4 regions of the Paenibacillus sp. FSL K6-4396 genome follow, and region 3 is predicted to be linked to each of the others. Evidence: riboswitches for the same ligand, from Rfam matches in the RefSeq annotation. Region 3 holds a riboswitch; each other region holds the start of a gene.

What was found. Region 3 has a riboswitch for thiamine pyrophosphate ahead of tenA (thiaminase II). Riboswitches for the same ligand answer to the same signal wherever they lie in the genome.
Region 1: another riboswitch for thiamine pyrophosphate. It lies ahead of MHB85_RS02300 (ABC transporter substrate-binding protein); the one in region 3 lies ahead of tenA (thiaminase II).
Region 2: another riboswitch for thiamine pyrophosphate. It lies ahead of MHB85_RS17660 (thiamine phosphate synthase); the one in region 3 lies ahead of tenA (thiaminase II).
Region 4: another riboswitch for thiamine pyrophosphate. It lies ahead of MHB85_RS04405 (ABC transporter ATP-binding protein); the one in region 3 lies ahead of tenA (thiaminase II).

The regions. Positions count from the first base shown of each region.
Region 1 covers NZ_JBBOCR010000001.1:477,242-481,118, reverse strand. Annotated here, with positions in the region: gene MHB85_RS02310 (hypothetical protein) at 1-66, opposite strand, end outside; gene MHB85_RS02305 (phospholipase D-like domain-containing protein) at 309-1,598, opposite strand; TPP riboswitch at 2,144-2,256, shown strand; gene MHB85_RS02300 (ABC transporter substrate-binding protein) at 2,464-3,504, shown strand; gene MHB85_RS02295 (MTH1187 family thiamine-binding protein) at 3,729-3,877, shown strand, end outside.
Region 2 covers NZ_JBBOCR010000001.1:4,083,848-4,087,724, forward strand. Annotated here, with positions in the region: gene thiO (glycine oxidase ThiO) at 1-1,064, opposite strand, end outside; gene MHB85_RS17660 (thiamine phosphate synthase) at 1,082-1,777, opposite strand; TPP riboswitch at 1,970-2,079, opposite strand; gene MHB85_RS17665 (ABC-F family ATP-binding cassette domain-containing protein) at 2,155-3,705, opposite strand; gene MHB85_RS17670 (hypothetical protein) at 3,844-3,877, opposite strand, start outside.
Region 3 covers NZ_JBBOCR010000001.1:3,691,943-3,695,819, forward strand. Annotated here, with positions in the region: gene MHB85_RS15965 (endo-1,4-beta-xylanase) at 1-1,155, shown strand, start outside; TPP riboswitch at 1,363-1,460, shown strand; gene tenA (thiaminase II) at 1,573-2,235, shown strand; gene MHB85_RS15975 (CD3324 family protein) at 2,568-2,834, shown strand; gene MHB85_RS15980 (nucleotidyltransferase domain-containing protein) at 2,991-3,877, shown strand, end outside.
Region 4 covers NZ_JBBOCR010000001.1:976,150-980,026, reverse strand. Annotated here, with positions in the region: gene MHB85_RS04415 (radical SAM/SPASM domain-containing protein) at 1-637, opposite strand, end outside; gene MHB85_RS04410 (aspartate/glutamate racemase family protein) at 769-1,467, opposite strand; TPP riboswitch at 1,671-1,773, shown strand; gene MHB85_RS04405 (ABC transporter ATP-binding protein) at 1,950-2,717, shown strand; gene MHB85_RS04400 (ABC transporter permease) at 2,704-3,516, shown strand; gene MHB85_RS04395 (ABC transporter substrate-binding protein) at 3,671-3,877, shown strand, end outside.

The DNA.
Region 1 (3,877 bases), 3.2 Mb from region 3:
AAACAAGATCTCAAGCGGGGACAACTTGCCAAGTATCCCAGTGTGCCACAAATTGAAAGTCATCATCACCAGGACCATTCCTGTACACATCATTAAGCCGAAAATAATTTGTTCCTTCTTGCTCGTTGGCAATTCTCTCATCCTCTCTGTTTACCTTCGTAATTATAGAGATGATGAACCCCACCACATAAGTGAATATTCCGTGAACAAATATGATTTTTCCAAATTGAAATTTGTGGAAGTAGCAATATCTATTAGCTTTGATGAGTTGGAGCAAAAATTCAACTCAAAAAATTGTAGGTTTTTTTCTACAACATAAATTTCCAGAGAAAAGAAAGTTTGGATAACGCTGTGATTGCTATTCGTTTGAAAACAGCGCCTTTCTGATTCGTAGATTCTGCTGGATGCTCACCTTTAACCGCAAGTGTACTATGTGCACGTTTGATATCCATAGCCTCTGTTAGTTGGTTGGCGAATGCAGAACTGGAAATGACCACAGCGGATTCGGTATTGAGGAAGGCAGATCTGGGATCAAGATTATACGAACCAACCATGCTGAGGTAATCATCCATGACAAATGATTTGCCGTGTATGGAATAAGGGCCTTCGTATTCATATATGGCCAGACTGGTATCAAGCAACCGTTTTTTAGAGCTTAAGTATCCCGCGAAAGCCAAAGGGTTAGGGGTCTGTTGGATTGAATTCGTCAGCATGACCCATTCTGTTTCTGGATTCATCGACAGATGTACGGCTTTCTCCATTTTCTTGGTAGGAATGGCATATGGCGTCTGAAGGTACACTTTCGACTTTGCTTGATTGGCGAAATGAACAAATGTTCTCCACATGATCGGGTCTTTATACAGCCTTTTAATTGGATTGTGAATGAAAGCAACGTGGTCGGAATGAAGCGCTCCTCGAACCCATTCCTTTGGCAACACTTTAACAAAAGGATCGTTCTGAGCCTGAGCTTTTTGATATAACTCAGCTAGTTGAGAAAGCTCTTTTAGCCCCTTTGCATGATGCTGACGTTTTGCATGTTTTTCTGGTTTGGTGAATGGATGGTTCCATAACTGATCTATATATTGTTTCATTTCAACAACCGTGCTGTTCGTATTATCGTTTGTATTGTAAACAAGGACATCCCGATCGAATACATAGTCTTTTGGGGGTTGCGATGCCATGTATTTATCACCAATATTTTGGCCGCCAATAATGCCATATGTGTTGTCGACAAGAAGGATCTTGTCATGCATACGGTTATGCCATGTCCATGGCATAAATAGGTGGAGTGGTTCATAATATCTTAATTCCACATTGGGGTGAGCTGCAATGGCATCTGGAATATTACGCAACTCTCCGCGCATGCTGTGAAAAATCCCGTCTAAAATGATTCGAACATGAACACCCCGATCAGCTGCATCGAATAACGCAGCAAAAAAGAGTTGAGATGTTTTTCCTTTTTGGATGGAGTAATACGCCAGGTCGATGCTTGTTTTCGCCTCTCGAATGGTCTGGATTCTCACCTGACCCGATTGAAAGCCGTCCTCCAGGAGCATTACGCGATCTGTTGTACTTCCTTCTGTTAACGTTTTTTGCATATCCGTATTTTCAATAGTCGATGGAGACGGAACCAAAAATAAAAGGTAAGCCGTGAAAAAAACGTAGACACTATAGGACAAAATAATTGCGATTATGGTTTTAAGGATCATTCAGTACTCCCCCACTTGTATGTAAAAGTATTTATTTGTATAGCAGTACTATCTCCTTTTGTATCTAAATTATGTTGTTTAAATGAATCAAGCTGCTCCGCTCAAGGCCAAACGCTCAAAAGCTGATCACTGAAATAGGGAAAGCAACCCTTATGCGACGAGATATCAAACATCGGATTTGATCTAAGTATTTGTTGGAAGCCCTCCAGATCTTCAGCACTTAGGCTATGACCCACTATCCGGTGCTTTTACACTCAGCCAGATTTCCTTATATGATTCGCAACGATAATTATTGAAAATAACACATCTAAACAGGCTGATATACATCTGTATAACGGCCTGTTTGATAAGTTCATATCTGTCCCCATCCAGTTCCTGACTGGACACGTTCCACCCGCTGGCCTATAATTACACCTAGTAATGCCCGTAACTTCATAGTTTCCCAGGGGAGTCGGAATTGGCCGGCTGAGAGTGTATCCCACCAAGATACTAACCCTTAGACCTGATCTGGATCATGCCAGCGTAGGAATCGGAGTATATCGAAATGGCACAGCCCTCTGGCTGAACGCCACCTCTCTAACGCCTGCACGCGTCCCGGATCACGGGACGCTTTTTTTGTTTTATTTATCGAAACAAAAATAAGTCATCCAGATCCAACTGGTATAAATCTGTCGATTTATGCAAGATGATTGGATATGAAGCCAAGGAGTACCCCGTGCCAATCGGCCGGACATACCGAAGGAGAGAATCACAGATGAAATGGCGTAAAACAATGGGACTGTTGCTCTTATGTGTACTACTGGTGACTGTGGCCGCATGTGGCGGTAAAGAAGCTGCCCCGGCAGAACAGAACGGCAACACGAATACGGAGAGCAGCAACGAAGGTGACAACGCAGCCCTCAAGGATATTAAAGTCGTACTCGACTGGACACCAAATACGAATCATACCGGCTTATATGCAGCTGTAGATCAAGGTTTTTATAAGGCCGAAGGCTTGAATGTGGAGATTGTCCAGCCAGGTGCCGGCGGCGCAGATACGATGGTTGCCTCGAATGAAGTGCCTTTTGGCGTAAGTTATCAGGAAAGTGTAACTCAAGCCCGTACACAAGGTGTTCCACTCGTCTCCATCGCAGCAGTTATTCAGCATAATACATCCGGGTTCGCTGCTCCGGCGGATCGGAATATCAAGTCACCGAAAGATTTTGAAGGGAAAACCTATGGCGGTTGGGGTTCGCCTGTGGAAGAAGCCGTGATGCAATCCATTATGGAAGGCGACGGAGCCGATGTATCGAAAGTGAAAAACATTAATATGGGTGATGCCGACTTTTTCACCGCAGTAAAACGGGACATTGATTTTGCATGGATTTTCTACGCCTGGACGGGTATTGAAGCCGAACTGCGCGGGGAACCCATCGACATGTTGTATGTGAAGGATTATTCAGATGCATTGGATTACTACACGCCTGTCCTCGTAACAAACGAGCAGACGATTCAGAACGACCCTGAGTTGGTGAAAGCATTCCTGAAAGCCACTTCAGAAGGATATCAATACGCAATTGATCATCCCGAAGACGCAGCGAATATTCTGATCAAGGCCGTCCCGGATCTGGATAAGGACTTGGTACTTGCAAGCCAGAAATGGCTTAGTCCAAAGTACACGGATGACGCCCCGCGCTGGGGAGAACAGAAACAGGAAGTGTGGCAGAACTACACCGACTGGATGTTTAGCAAAAAACTGCTGGATGAACAGGTCGACGTGAGCAAAGCATATACGAACGCGTTTTTACCCCAATAAAATATCTCATATAAAACGAACTTAATATTTACACGAGGACGGAGAGGACAGAAATAACGTGAAAAAGCGAAGCGGTCGCCTTTATCACCGGATTTTCCCTTTAGAGAAAGGGAATCAAAAAAATCTGGGGATAACAGCGATTGGAAGGTTATTCTGTCATCGAAGTGGCAAGTGTAACCGTCATTAGTTCATTTTATATATCACGAAAGGAGCCGTGATCTCTCATGGCAAGCACATTACTGAGCATTCAGGTTATCCCAAAAACGCCAAATGGCGAGAACTCTTATCCTTATGTAGATCGCGCCATTGAAGTTATTCAGCAATCTGGCCTGAAATATCAGGTGAACCCGCTCGACACCACGATGGAGGGGGA
Region 2 (3,877 bases), 390 kb from region 3:
GCACTAAGCAAGATACCGTTGCGGTAATGCCCAAAGGCGGCGAACAGCCCGGGTATACTCTTGCAAGAACCTATATAAGGCAATCCATCTGGAGTTGCCGGTCTTACGCCTGCCCACGCTCGTATAAATTGTGCTTCCTTCATCCCAGGCACCCAGTGGGTAGCCGCTGTTAGCAGCTTTTGAACACCCTGTACAGAAACGTTCAAATCCGTTCTGCCTGGCAGACTGGTTGCCCCAAGCCAAACTTCGCCATTGGCTTTGGGAACAATATAGATATCCTCTGCATACACCGTTCTGTCAGGTCTGTACCCTGCATGTTCATCTGAGAACTGAACGGCGGCTATTTCACCTTTCACCGACCACACAGGCAAGCTCAGATTTACATGTCTCATCAACTCTTCACTCTGTAATCCAGCCGCTATAATGACATGTTTGCATTTCATCTCACCGATCGATGTGGTGATCCCCTGCACGCCGTGTTCGTTTGCTTGCACACGTATATCCTGTATGTCCTCCATAACCCGTGCTCCCAATGCTTGAGCGGATTCGGCGTATGCCTTCGTTAGATGGATTGGGAGAATTTCACTCTCGTAAGGTCTGTAATAGGCTCCATACGTATCTCTGTTGAGCCATGATGCCTCCTGTTGCACAACGGAACGATCCCACCATACCTCATCAGTAGAAGCAGACAACGCAGACTTCCGATTGTCCTTATACCTACTTAATTCACTGTATGAACGAAAAGGAGTTAGGAATCCCTGGCGTTGCAGGCCAGTCTCTACCTCACTGAGTGTAGCCATTAGCACCTGTTGTTCGATAAGTAACTGTCTACTCTGCCTGGCGAGCTTAGCCATCAAAGGATGAGCAAAATCCTCACTATCTGCCGCCAGCATTCCAGCCGCCGCGCAAGAAGTGCCTCCTGCAATCGCCGAACGCTCCAGCAACAGCACATCCTGTCCACGGGAAGCAAGCTCATATGCGATGGCACATCCAACAACGCCTCCGCCTACAATAATCGTTTCTGCATGAATCTTATCCGGTCTATCAGTAATGATCTTTTTCATCCTCTCATCTCCTTGATTCAGCGGCTCAGACCTTCTGTAGCAACGATACCCTGCCTTAATAATGCAGCCGCCCGATCCGGGGAAACGCTCGCCCATACATTCGAGATCACAGCAACTCCCTGTGCGCCTGCAGAGCGAATAGCGTGAATGTTTCCCGGTTTGATGCCCCCAATCCCCATGACAGGAATGGAGACACCAGAGCACACTTCAGCCAGAGCATATAATCCTCTTGGTTCAAGATCAGGCTTACTGTTGGTTGAGTAGACATGCCCGAAGAAAAGGTAATCGGCTCCCCGTTCTTCAGCGATTTTTGCCTCATCGATTGAATGAACAGATACACCCAGACGAATTCGCTGGACATTGCTTATAACAGCAGGGTTGTAGTTACGTATAGCCTCTTGCCCCCAATGTACACCGCCATAGATGTCATTCTGTGGTGGCAGTTCTGAACCATTGATAACGATGCGACAAGATGGAACGCCAACACCACGCAGACTTTCAGCCCAACCGATCTTTTGTTGCCATGAGAGTTGTTTCTCTCGTATATGGATGTAGTCCACCCATGGCCAAACGTCCTTTGCAGCTTTTACAAAAGATGCTTGATTCCCTACACCCGTAGATACAACATGCAGTTCAAATGATCCGTGTACACGTTCATGAGAAATTACCGTACTGTTCATCTCCTTCCAGGCGTGAATGCTATGAAAACACAAAAAAGCCACTCCCGTAGGGGAGTGGCTGCGTGTTAATTATAGGACCAGATGACTGACTGAAGCATACAGTTCATTTCGTGTAATAAAGCTATAGACCTTATAGCCTTAACGTTATACACGCAACTGCATGTTTCAATTCGTTAAGCAGACGGTTGAAATCCTTTCGAATTGCCGTTGCTCACGTCATTCACTGAAACGCGCTCGCCACTTCCCTACGCTGGTATGATCCAGATCAGGTGCAAAGGGTCCGGAATCGCATTCTTCCATCTCAGCCGCATCGTGCGGCCCCCCTAGTGTTCATATGAAGTTGTAGCCTATGTTACCATAGACGGATTTTTTTGTCACCGTCATTTCTGTTAAACATGGTCTTGAATCTTCTAGTTTTTCTCAGACCATTCTTCGACATTCCATGTTTTGGTAACCCAACCCTCGTAGAAATCAGGTTCATGAGATACAAGTAACACCGTTCCCTTGAATTCTTGCAAAGCACGCTGCAACTCCGCTTTGGCTGTGACATCGAGATGGTTTGTCGGCTCATCGAATAAAATCCAGTTGCTTTCACGCATCAAAAGTTTGCATAAACGAACCTTGGCTTGTTCTCCACCACTCAGCATGTTAAGCGGACGGGTAATGTGCTCATTTTTCAACCCACAGCGAGCGAGATGACCCCGGACCTCATTCTGGGTCAAATGTGAAAACTCATTCCAGACGTCCTCGATAGGCGTGATATTTCCAGCACGAACTTCCTGCTCAAAATAGGCCGTTTCGAGATAATCTCCCAAAAAGGTCTTTCCACTGAGTGGAGATATTTTACCCAGAATTGTTTTCAGCAGTGTCGATTTACCCACACCATTACAACCTACGATGGCAATTTTCTCACCACGTTCAATTGTCATCGTCATTTTGGGCAGCAAAGGATACGTATATCCAATTTCAAAATCAATGCCCTCAAAGACCGTTTTGCTGCTCGCGCGGGCATCCTTGAATTTGAACGTTGGTTTAGCTGCTTCATCCGGACGATCAATACGTTCAATTCTGTCCAGCTGTTTCTCCCGGCTCTTCGCTCGACCTGAAGTTGAAGCACGTGCCTTGTTCCGCTGAATGAAATCTTCCTGTTTCTTGATGTACTCTTGCTGCTTCTCGTATGCATCAATATGCTGGGCTTTATTCATATCAGCCATCTCGAGGAACTTGTTATAGTTCGCTGCATATCTCGTTAATTTGGCAAATTCCAAATGATAAATGACATTTACGACTTCATTCATGAATTCCGTGTCATGGGAGATTAAGAGGAACGCGTGCGGGTAGTCCTTCAGGTAACGTGACAACCATTCAATGTGTTCTACATCCAGATAGTTGGTCGGCTCATCCAGCAAAAGCGCTGTAGGTTTCTCGAGCAAAAGCTTGGCAAGAAGCACCTTGGTACGTTGTCCACCACTTAGAGCTGCGACATCTCGATCAAGACCAATTGCGGACAAACCAAGACCATTGGCCATCTCTTCCACTTTTACGTCAATCAGATAAAAGTCGCCCTGTTCCAGTTGTTCCTGAATATCGCCCATCTCTTCCAGCAACTGCTCCAGCTTATCTGGATCTGCATCTGCCATCTGGTCCGTAATATTCATCATTTCTTTTTCCAATTCAAGCAACGGAAGGAATGCATCCTTAAGGACGTCACGAATGGTTTTGCCTGGCGTAAGCTTCGTGTGCTGATCCAGATATCCATAACGGACCTTAGGTGTCCATTCCACTTTTCCACTATCTTTAAGCAATTTACCGGTAAGGATGTTCATTAATGTTGATTTACCCACACCATTGGCACCAACAAGTCCTACGCGCTCTCCGGCAAGTAAACGAAACGATACATTTTTAAATAACGTGCGATCTCCAAAATTGTGACTTACGTTCTCTACTGACAATAAACTCATAAGATGAGGTTGCTCCTATCTATTAGACATTACTTTTGTTATTGTTCCGAAACCCTATTCTAGCACAGGTCCCGTCTTTTCTGAAAGTAATGTAAACAGTTCAGGAACCTCTTACATGATTTTGTCATGCAGGCTACCCTAACGATTAGAGCATTTATATTCGAAATAGCCT
Region 3 (3,877 bases):
GCCAAAAAAGCATACTGGGGACTCGTGGATGAATCCAGCTTGCCTGTGTTGACACAGAGAGCCGTCTCTCTTTCGGGTAAACCGGATATCAAAAAACAGTCACAAGATCCGCTCTGGAACAAAGCGGTGTCTACTCCACTGAAGGGTGATTCTTCAGTATCAGCTAGTTTCCGCACCTTATGGGATCAAAGTAACCTATATATCCTTGTGGATGTTCAGGATGCGAAGGCAGACGTGAATGACAGAGTAGAACTCTTTGTTGATCTCAATAATGGCAAGACCACCTCATATGAAGCAGATGACCGACACGTAATCATTAAGCGGTCGGGTAAAGCTGAGGGCACGGAGCAACGTTCATATCGTGTACGTGAGACAAAAGCCGGATATCAGGTTGAATTGTCCATTCCATGGGGTGGTATCCAAGTCGGATCAGAATATGAAGCCGGCTTGGATATCCGTGTGACTGATGGCGGTGCAAGTGGGACACAACCTTATAATCCACTGTACTGGAATGATCGAACACAATCACAGGAGCAAGATACAAGCAAATACGGCGTGATTCAACTTGCTCCTATGCCCAAATCAGCACAAGCTGTGCAAGGGATTGTTCAGATTGATGGGAAGAAAGACGCCCTATGGAATAAGGCTGTACCATTTGAAGTAAAACGGTTGAACCAGAGCGAAGGTGCAGAGGCAGTGGCTCGCGCAATGTGGTCAGGTGAGTATCTATACCTGCTGATCGACGTCACTGATCCAAACATCATTACAGACAGCATTAACCCATGGGATCAGGATTCGGTTGAGATTTTCCTGGACGAGAATCACCAGCGCACACCGTATTTTCAATATGATGATGCCCAGTTCAGAATCAGTGCAGACAATGTGGGAACCTTTGCAGGGGGGGCCTCACCCGGACGCCTTGTAAGTGCTGTGAAGAAAACAAATCAAGGATATCTCGTAGAAGCCAGAATCCAATTACATTCACTGACACCCAAAGCAGGAAATGTTCTCGGTTTCGAGCTTCAAATTAATGACAACCAGGGCGGAGGTAAGCAGAACGTAGCCAAGTGGAATGATATGACCAATGAGAGCTGGAGAAACACTTCCCAGTACGGAATAATCACTTTTGTTGGAAAGAACAAACTCGGGCATTAAACCATCGGCAGTAATCGCAAGAATAGAAACCATCATAACAGTGGCTAAAACTCAACCATTGTTGTGATGGTTTTCATCGTTTACATAAGTCACCGAAGGGTGATAAGGGGCGATACAATCTGCCTTGACTATATTTAACAGCCCTTGATATACTAAATGGATGTTATTTTCTCTTTTATGGGGATAAGAAAGTTATCAACTACATACAACCGTTTGCGAGGGAGCCTTAACCGGCTGAGAGGGTGTTAAACCGACCTTACCTGATTTGGATAATGCCAACGTAGGGATGCAACGATGAAACGCTGACTTGGGTAGCTCATGCGAACCCCCTTGTTTTAGTGTATTTGTCTGCGAAACATCCATAGGATGTTTCGTTTTTTTGTTTTTAAATACGTACATTATGAATTGGAGGAACATATGTTGACTATTTCAGAGAGACTGTATCAGGCAGCACAGCCCGTGTGGAAGGAATGTCTCGAGCATCCCTTTGTTAAAGGAATCGGAGATGGTTCCTTACCGGTCGAACAATTTCGTTATTATTTGCTGCAAGACTACTTGTACCTGTATGATTATGCCCGTGTATTTGCACTAGGTATCGTCAAGTCGCACGATCCCAAATTGATGCAGTTTTTTAGTAAAAACGTAGATAACATCTTGAATGGCGAAATGAAAATTCATCGTTCTTATATGGAGCGATTAGGAATTACAGAGGATCATGTTTTTCAGGTAAAACCTGCACTGAAAAATGCAGCTTACACTAACTATATGCTCTCTGTTTCCCATGCGGGTGGCATAGCAGAAGTACTTGTATCCATTCTGGCCTGCTCATGGAGTTATGCAGAGATTGGTCAAGTCCTTGCTCAAAAACCAGGTGCAGCTGAGCATCCTTTTTACGGAGAGTGGATCACAGGATATGCTTCCTCTGAATACAACAACAGCAATCAATCCCTTGTGACGTTAACGGATAAACTATTAGAAGGCTGTAGCGAGGGAACGTACCAACGGATGGAGGATATTTTCGTGATGTGCAGTCGTTTTGAGCTTGATTTTTGGGAGATGTCATGGGGGCTGGAGCCTTGAGTTCAATGTTAGTTAATTCAATTAGAGAGCAGCTAATCAAGATGAGTACAGCGAATAATCAGAACGTGTCAGCCCAAAAAGAGATGATTAAACATTTCAACAACAAGCCCTGATATAATAAGCAAATAGCAACTATCTATTTTCTATGGAGGTGAGGCTATTGAAAACAATCGGGGTAGGGTTCTTACATGCACGGCTCTATGCAAAGCCAGTGAAGGATATGGCAATGCTTTGCATAGAGCCCGGGAATAATCACATTGCCAACGACGAATCGTAATATTCTACTAACTGGCTTTGCACCTTATTGATCTATTAAATAAGGAGTGAGGCCCATGAAATATTCAAAAGCCGAGTCTATTTTTCCGGAAGAATTGTTACGGATCATTCAAGAATACGTTCAAGGGGAATTGGTTTATATCCCAAAACCCAAAGAGGCGCACCTAAAATGGGGCGAGAAAACAGAGAGCAAGAGTAGGGTCTCTGCTCGAAACGCTGAGATTAAATCCTTATTCTGCAATGGAGTCAGGATAGAGGAGTTGGCGGGTCGGTATTTCTTGTCCTGCGAAAGCATAAAGAAAATAGTCTATACAAAGAACTAATGAAATCCGCTAACTCGTCATTTCGACGGTTTAGCGGATTTTGTGCAAAGATGACTTAAATCAACTTATACATAGTAACCGCACCTCTAAATCGATAGACTCAAGTTAAGGTTGTTGTGATGAAGGACGGCCGGATCATACAAAGAGGTGTAACGAATGAACGAAATCATAAAGAAGAAGCTGCTGGACAAAAATGAACTGCTCATTAACATGGTGATTGAACGCGTAAAAAGAGATTTTCTAGAGGATATCGCCATTATTGGGCTTACTGGTTCATTTAGCACCGGTGACTTTCACGAGAAGAGCGATCTTGATTTAGTTATCATAAATAATACAGAAAAGGGATGGGAAATATCCGATTGCTTCATCTTGGATGACGTTGGATATGATATCTATTGCACGCCATGGGATTCAAGAATACAAGAGCAATCCACCTTGGAGAGTTCCAACGTATCCAGCCTAACCGACCTAAAAATACTCTACTATGCAACGCCTGAGGATTTGGAAAAATTGAACGACTTCCGGCAAAAAGCTCTTGATGCACTTGCGAATCCGATAGGAGAAGCGTGTCTTAATCGGGCAAATAAATGGATCGATCTGGCTAAGCAAGCATACAGCAATACGATGCTTGGTGAAGATATCGGTTCAGTGCGATATGCATCTGCTGGGGTTCTGTACAATCTAGTCAATGCCTTGGTGAGTATGAATAACACGTGCATTAAACGAGGGATCAAGCGATATTTGGAAGAGATACGTTCGTTTCGTTATGTTCCGGATGATCTCGAATCCTTATGCATGTCAATCATCGAAGCTCATACCATTGAAGATATTCGAAAAACATCTTTTAATATGTTGAATAGCGTTACGAGGTTACATAGCACGATGTGTGATAACTTCATTGTTAAACCGGTTCCGACCTTTGATAATCTTGGAGGAACATACGAAGAACTGTGGTGCAACTACCGCAATAAAATTTTGAACAGTGTTACAACGAACGATGCTTCCTACGTCTTTCTTTCGGCCTTTGGAGCACATGAGTATCT
Region 4 (3,877 bases), 2.7 Mb from region 3:
CATCTTCAGGTGCATCCAGACTCGGCCACTGGAACTCATGGTCCTGATTCAGGTATACATTCGGGGCAATTTTGACCCCGCTGCCTGGAACTACTTTTTCCTCAATTCGGAAGTCCAGATTGAACTCACGTTCCAATACTTCAAGGGTCTCCCGATTTCGATTCATCTGAGCATTTGTGAAGTTATCCTGCGTCAGATTCCACAACCGGAATGAGATGATGACATTGTGCTTCACCGCTTCGTGAACAAAAGACAGAATGTTGCTCAGGTATCCGTCACGGTCGGTCGAACCTTCATGCCCATCGAAGCTGTGCAGGGAGAAATTCATCTGCCGCAGCGCCGGTTTGCCAAGCAATTTATGCTGAGTCTTGGGCAATAGTGTACCATTCGTTGTAATGTTCACCTTGAGTCCCTTCTCATGTGCGGAATCGAGCAACAGATCTATTTTGGGATGCAACAAGGGTTCACCTTTGACATGTAGATAAATATGATTGGTGTGTGGTTTAACTTGTTCCAGTATATTGTTGAAGACTTCAGGGTCAATGAATCCTTTGGCACGCTGCGTCTGTGGACAGAAGCTGCAAGCCAGATTGCAGATACTCGTGATCTCAATATATACTTTTTTGAACGTTTTCAACTCGGGTCCCCATTCTGCCTAGGAGGGAGAACAATCCCACCTGCATTTTGTGATCCGGCCTATACGGGCCATCCCTATTATATCGGGTTCATGAGCCAAGGTAAATCAGAGAACTGGTTTATCTGGTTGTGTCAAAATGATTTGGCTAGTGCCAAATGAACAGATTCAATCGCATGAATACGTGTTGTATCAAATAATGGAACTTCTGAATCCTCTACTTTTACTAATAATCCAATTTCGGTGCAACCTAATATGATCCCCTCAGCTCCATCATCAACTAGCCTTTGGATCACCTTTTTATAATAATCCCTTGATAAGGGCTCAATTTTCCCTAAACATAATTCCTCATATATTATTTTATTGATAACTTTTCTATCCTCTTCATTCGGTATCAAAACCTTAATACCATTCAATTCAATTCGTTTTTTATAAAAGTCTTGTTCCATCGTATATTTAGTGCCAAGTAAACCAACCGTACTTATTTTGGACTTATGAATTTGATTTGCTGTTGAATCAGCAATATGTACAATGGGTAAACGCACTTTTTCTTCAATATGTTTAATCACTTTATGCATCGTATTTGTACAAATTACAATCATTTCTGCTCCTGCCTTTTCCAGAGACTGAGCAGCATTCCCTAATAATTCACCAGCACTTTCCCAATTACCTTCAGCCTGATAACGCTCGATTTCTTCAAAATCCACGCTATATAAGATGCATTTGGCTGAATGCAATCCTCCCAATTTATTTTTCACTTCTTCATTAATAATTCGATAATACTCTAACGATGACTCCCAGCTCATTCCACCAATAAGGCCAATCGTTTTCATATACACTCCCCTTTCCATTTAATACATCCCGAAAGCAGCATATAGAAATTTAATAGATATTGTACCGTATCTATCTGATTAAATAAACGAAGCGTATTATGAATCCGCGGAAAGCCAAGATCAGTACTCACATTCTTTCCGAGCGCCCCCTTTACATTCCACTTGCATGTGATATATGCTGAACACACAACTGCATATCTTGAACATTGCACTAGGGGAGCCTTACGGCTGAGACGAATCGAATGATTCGGACCCTTTGAACCTGATCTGGATCATACCAGCGGAGGGAAGTGGAGCGGCCTTTCAGTAAGCGGATTTTTTCATGTTGATGATGAAATTTAATGTGAATTGAACTTACAGACCCACTCATTTCTCCGGAAATGGGTGGGTCTTTTTCGCGTTCTGCGGGCAGATCAGAAGGTGTAATTAAAGATCCCGTAGTTTGAAGTTGAATTTGGAATAACAAGGGGGGACAAAACGAGATGGATAATAACATAACCATTCACAACATGAGCTACGCTTTCCCGGAAAAAAGGGATTCCCCCGTGCTCTCCAATGTGTCGATGCGTGTAGCCAACGGCGAATTCGTCTCGCTTATCGGCTCCAGCGGCTCCGGTAAAAGCACCCTTTTCAAGCTGCTGGCAGGCCTGCTTGAGCCAACCCATGGAACCATAGAAATTCCTTGGGTCCCTGAAGGAAAGCGACTGGGGCAGGTGGCCTATATGCCACAAAAGGACCTCCTGTTATCCTGGCGAACCGTCATGGAGAATTGCATGCTCCCCGCTGAACTTGCTCCAGAGCGGCAGGATAAGGGGAGAATTCGCGCGGACATTCTGGCTGGGCTCGACAGATTTGGCCTATCCGGCTACGCGCATGCTTACCCAGACGAGCTATCGGGTGGCATGCGCCAGCGTGTCGCGCTGCTTCGTACTTTGCTGACAGGTGGCCAACTCATGCTGCTGGATGAACCATTCGGCGCACTCGATGCCTTAACCAAACGGGAGATGCATCGCTGGTTGTTGGAACTGTGGGAGGGCTTTGGCAAAACCGTGTTGTTCATTACGCATGACATTGAAGAGGCGCTGCTGCTCAGTGATCGGATTATCCTGTTAACTCCGGGGCGCCAAGGCCAACAGCTACAGGATTTGACGGTACCTTTGCCACGTCCAAGACATTCGGACATGATCTATGAACCGGCGCTCGTTCAGATGAGACGACGACTGGAGGAACAATTGCATGCGAGAAGGTAACTTGGGAGACTGCATGAAGGATAGCGTAAGGCGTTGGCTTGCCCGTTATGGTCTGTTTCTTTGGCTCCTGCTCTTGTTGCTTGTCTTCTGGGAGTGGATTGTGCGTATGGGATGGGTGCCCTCCTTCATCATTCCAGCCCCAACGGCGATTGCCAGCTCCCTGTATGAGCATCGCTACCTCCTGCTGGCTACACATCTGCCTGCTACCTTGATGGAGGTTATTGTTGGTTTTGGCTTGTCCATAGTGACTGGAATTACGCTAGCGACAGGAATGCATATGAACCGATCGATTGAAAAGGCCTTGTATCCCTTCATCGTGATCAGTCAAACCATACCACTGATTGCCCTGTCCCCTGTATTCATCCTGTGGTTTGGTTATACCTTGTGGAGCAAAGTCGCCGTGGTGTTCCTGATCGCCTTCTTCCCCATTGTGGTCAGCACCTACGATGGACTTCGCCAAGGCGATCCAGAACAGCGTGAACTGCTGCTCACCATGGGCGCCAGCAAGTGGGATATTTTTTGCAAACTCCAGGTTCCACTTGCCCTTCCCTCTTTTTTCTCGGGGCTAAAGATGTCTGTGGTGTACTGCGTGGTTGGTGCAACGATTGGCGAATGGCTCGGTGGCAGCAAAGGTCTCGGATACTTCAGCCGCCGTATGTCCAGCAACATGAACACGGACGCGATGTTTGCCGCTATTGTGCTGTTATCCCTGCTTGGGATCGTTTTGTTTATATTGATTGCCTGGCTGGAGAAACGGTTTAACACACGCCGTCATGGAGGCAAAAGAAAGAACGGATAATCTTGGAGAGTGAATCCGATTTAATGATAGGAAGTATGATTTCCAAACACTTTTTTCACATATCATCAGTTATGTTTCAATCATCACGTTGTCCGTTAACATCCTGCTGTTCTTCTCCTACAAACCTTAAACAATGAAATGAGGAACTTCCATTATGAATAATAAAGGCATACACTCCCTGCTTCCCATCATGCTCATTAGCCTTTTGCTGATAGTCAGTGGATGCAGCACCACGAATACCAGCAGTAACACGCCAACAACAGACTCTGCAACCAATGCACAACAAACAGACAAGTCTGCAACCGAACCAGCATCAGACGCCAAAGATAAACTGTCCATCATGCTCGACTGGTACCCGAAT